One region of the Bradyrhizobium sp. B039 genome, then DNA from elsewhere that is predicted to be linked to it. Evidence: predicted binding sites of a transcription regulator. Region 1 holds the regulator's gene; the other holds the start of a gene.
The links. The regulator PhoB, encoded in region 1, activates phosphate uptake and scavenging genes when phosphate is short. The targets are predictions, from matches to a motif close to TGTCATNNANCTGTCAT.

Region 1 (2,199 bases):
ACGCGCTGCAGAAGCGCATCGAGGAGCGCGCCGTGCTCACCATCGCCCGCCGCCAGCCGATGGCGGTCGATCTGCGCGAGATCGTCGGCGCCATGCGCGTTGCGACCGATCTCGAGCGCATCGGCGACCTTGCCAAGAACATGGGCAAGCGCGTCGCGGCGCTGGAGACGGATTTCCATCCGCTCAAGCTGTTCCGCGGCCTCGAGCACATGACCGACCTCGTGCAGCAGCAGGTCAAGTCGGTGCTGGACGCCTATGCCGCGCATGATCTGCCGGCGGCGATGGCGGTGTGGAAGGGCGACGAGGAAGTCGACGCCATCTGCACCTCGCTGTTCCGCGAGCTCCTCACCTACATGATGGAGGATCCGCGCAACATCTCGTTCTGCATCCATCTGATGTTCTGCGCCAAGAACATCGAGCGGATCGGCGACCACGCCACCAACATCGCCGAGACCGTGTTCTACATGATCGAGGGCCAGGCGATCACCGACAAGCGACCGAAGGGCGACATGACGACCTTCGCCACGACGGTCCCGAATACCTGAAGACTTAAGGAGCGACGACACCATGGGCGCACGCATTATGGTGGTTGAGGACGAGGAAGCTCTCACCGAGCTTCTCCGCTACAACCTCGAAGGCGACGGCTATGATGTGGAGACGGTGATGCGCGGCGACGACGCCGACACCCGCCTCAAGGAACACATCCCCGATCTGATCGTACTCGACTGGATGCTGCCGGGCCTGTCGGGCATCGAGCTGTGCCGCCGGCTGCGGACCCGGCCCGAGACCAAGCAGCTCCCGATCATCATGCTCACCGCGCGCGGCGAGGAGAGCGAGCGGGTGCGGGGTCTTGCGACCGGCGCCGACGACTACATCGTCAAGCCGTTCTCGGTGCCGGAGCTCTTGGCACGCGTGAAGGGCCTGCTGCGGCGCGCAAGCCCGGAGCGGCTCGCCACGGTGCTGGCCTATGGCGACATCGAGCTCGATCGCGACAAGCGCCGCGTCGCGCGCTCGGGCCGGCCGATCGACCTCGGCCCGACCGAATATCGCCTCTTGGAGTTCTTCCTGGAGCATCCCGGCCGCGTGTTCTCGCGCGAGCAGCTGCTCGACAGCGTCTGGGGCCGCGACATCTACATCGACGAGCGCACCGTCGACGTCCACATCGGCCGCCTGCGCAAGCTGCTCAATCTCGGCCGCGAGCAGGATCCCATCCGCACCGTCCGCGGCGCCGGCTACGCGCTGGATGATCGCTTTGCGAAGGCGGAGCAGACGTAAGCTAGGGGCGAGTTGGTTTGGCGAGCTGTCGCCACGATATCGGTGTCGTCCCGGCGAAGGCCGGGACCCATAACCCCAGGGCGCAATTGTTTGCGCGACAAGGGTAACTCCGTGTCCCCGTAACCACATCTGCTGGTGGTTATGGGTCCCGGCCTTCGCCGGGACGACATCGGAGTGTGTCGATCCGTCATCGCGTGACGGCGCCGTCTTTGCAATCAGCTAGAGCGACAAACTCACCGCGAGGGCTTCGCCGGTGCGCGCCGGCGATCCGCGGCGGGCTGATATGCCACGCGCGAGTGCTGCGCGCAGTAGGGCAGGCCCGACAGCGCCCTGCCGCCGCAGAAGAAGAAATCCGGGCTCGAGGGATCGCCGACCGGCCAGTGGCAGGTCGCCTCGTTCAGCTCCAGCAGCGACAGCCGCTGGCTCATCGGCACCACGTTGTCGTAGGTGACCGGTTCGGCCTCCACCTCGACCTCGAAGGCCTGCGCCAGCGCGGTGTTGCCGCGCGCAATGGGGCGGCTCACCCGCATCATGTGCTGCGCGGGGCGCGCCTTGCGCGGCCGCGGAGCCGCCGATGAGGGGCTCTTGGCGCGGCCGGATAGGCCGAGCCTGTGTACCTTGCCGATCACGGCATTGCGGGTCACGTTCCCGAGCTCGGCTGCGATCTGGCTGGCCGATAATCCGGCCTCCCAGAGCTTTTTCAACTGCTCGACGCGATCGTCGGACCAGGTCAAAACCGTCATTGCACCCTTTCCCTCGCCGTGCGGCTGCCATCCTGGCGCCTCGCGGCGAATGCCTAAGCCTCGAAAAACCCGTGCCGTCAGAATCCCTTAAGGCTCGCCGGGCGCGCCGATAACGCCCGAACGTCTACGCCGGTACATGAGGACTTAGAGGATCAGAAACACTGCACGAGATGTCGTATCT
Region 2 (2,199 bases), 390 kb from region 1:
TGGCGCTGTCGGAGCGGCAGCGCTCGGGCAAGGGCCAGTTCCTGGAGACCACGCTGTACGAGACCGGCCTTGCCATCATGCATCCGCACACCGCGAACTATTTCATGCATGGCAAGCCGCCGGGCCTCACCGGCAACGAGCATCCGAATCTCGTGCCTTATGCGATCTTCCCGACCAAGACCGACAACATCTTCATCGGCGTCGGCAATGACGGCACCTTCCGCAAGCTCGCCAAGGAGATCGGCAAGCCCGAGCTCGGCACCGATCCGCGCTTTGCCCGCAACAAGGACCGCATCGCCAATCGCGAGGCGCTGCGCGCCGAGCTTGCCGCGGTGTTCAGCCAGCACGAGGCCGAGCCGCTCTGCAATCGCCTGCTCGCGGCGGGCCTGCCCGCAGGCCCGGTGCAGAAGATCGACCAGGCGTTGACGAACCCGCACACGATCTACCGCGGCGATATTATCGAGAAGGACTGGTACAAGGGCGTCGCCTCGCCGATCCGGCTCGATCGCAGCAAGCCGAGCCTGCGCCGGCTGCCGCCGAAATTCAGCCAGCACTCGGCGGAGGTGCTGGGCGAGTTCGGATATTCCAAGGCCGAGATCGACGCGATGGTCGAGAAGGGCACGGTCTGCGGCCCCGAGCGCAAGCGCTAGGGCAACGATGCTGCGCTCCCTCTCCCCCCTGCGGGAGAGGGTTGGGGAGAGGGTGTCTCCGCAATGGGACAATCCCCCAGAGGAGAGAGCCCTCACCCCCGCGCCTTCGGCGCGACCTCTCCCGCAAGCGGGAGAGGTTTTGGAGCCCGCGGCCTGATCGTCGACCTCACACGAGCAATGCCGCACTGCGGCGCGACCCACGCGTGTGCAGCGCGAACGGACGAGGCTGTCCGCGTCGCATTCGCCTATTTGACGGCTTCCCTTTTCCAGCGCTTGCCGCTTTCGTTTCGGCCGCTTACACAGTCATGTGAACGTCATATGGCGCTGCTAGCGCAAGCGCTTCTTTATTGACGGCCAAGGGAGGTTTTCTTGATGGCACTTCGACACTTTGGGGCGGCTGCCGCATTTGCAATCACGGTCGGCATGTCGGCCTCGCCGGCCCTGGCCGTGACCGAAATCCAGTGGTGGCACGCGATGACCGGCGCCAACAACGACGTCATCGTCAAGCTTGCCACCGACTTCAACGCGTCGCAGAGCGACTACAAGGTCATCCCGACCTACAAGGGCAACTATCCCGACACGATGAACGCGGGCATCGCCGCGTTCCGTGCCGGCAACGCGCCGCACATCATGCAGGTGTTCGAAGTCGGCACCGCGACCATGATGGCCGCGACCGGCGCCGTGAAGCCCGTCTACAAGCTGATGGCCGACGCCGGCGAGAAGTTCGATCCCAAGATCTATCTGCCCGCCATCACCGGCTACTACTCCACGTCGAAGGGCGAGATGCTGTCGTTCCCCTTCAACTCGTCCTCGACCGTGATGTGGGTCAACCTCGACGAGTTCAAGAAGGTCAACGCCGAGATCCCGAAGACCTGGCCCGAAGTGTTCGAGGTCGCCAAGAAGCTGCACGACAACGGTCATCCGACCTGCGGCTTCTCCGGCTCATGGATCACCTGGGTCAACCTCGAGCAGCTCTCCGCCTGGCACAACGTGCCGCTCTCGACCAAGGCGAACGGCCTCGACGGCTTCGACACCAAGCTCGAGTTCAACGGCCCGCTCCAGGTCAAGCATCTCGAGAAGCTGGTCGAACTTCAGAAGGACAAGACCTACGACTACGCCGGCCGCACCAACACCGGCGAAGGCCGCTTCACCTCGGGTGAGTGCGCGATCTACCTGACGTCGTCGGCCTTCTTCGGCAACGTCAAGGCACAGGCCAAGTTCAACTTCAACGCCGTGCCGATGCCCTATTATCCCGACGTCAAGGGCGCGCCGCAGAACTCGATCATCGGCGGCGCTTCGCTCTGGGTCATGGGCGGCAAGTCGGCCGAGGAATACAAGGGCGTCGCAAAATTCCTGACGTTCCTCTCCGACACCGATCGCCAGGTCTACATCCACAAGGCCTCCGGCTATCTGCCGATCACCAAGGCGGCCTATGAGAAGGCCAAGGCCGAGGGCTTCTACAAGGACCAGCCCTATCTCGAGACCCCGCTGCTCGAGCTGACCAACAAGGAGCCGACCGAGAACTCGCGCGGTCTGCGCCTCGGCAACA

Region 2: a site for PhoB is predicted at 952-968, ahead of ugpB (sn-glycerol-3-phosphate ABC transporter substrate-binding protein UgpB). Genes of this name have one in related genera too.

What each region holds. Positions count from the first base shown of each region.
Region 1 is NZ_CP152416.1:8,464,012-8,466,210, reverse strand. Features, by position in the region: gene phoU (phosphate signaling complex protein PhoU) at 1-545, shown strand, start outside; gene phoB (phosphate regulon transcriptional regulator PhoB) at 568-1,275, shown strand; gene AAFG50_RS39970 (GcrA family cell cycle regulator) at 1,509-2,018, opposite strand.
Region 2 is NZ_CP152416.1:8,858,289-8,860,487, forward strand. Features, by position in the region: gene AAFG50_RS41705 (CaiB/BaiF CoA-transferase family protein) at 1-650, shown strand, start outside; gene ugpB (sn-glycerol-3-phosphate ABC transporter substrate-binding protein UgpB) at 1,023-2,199, shown strand, end outside.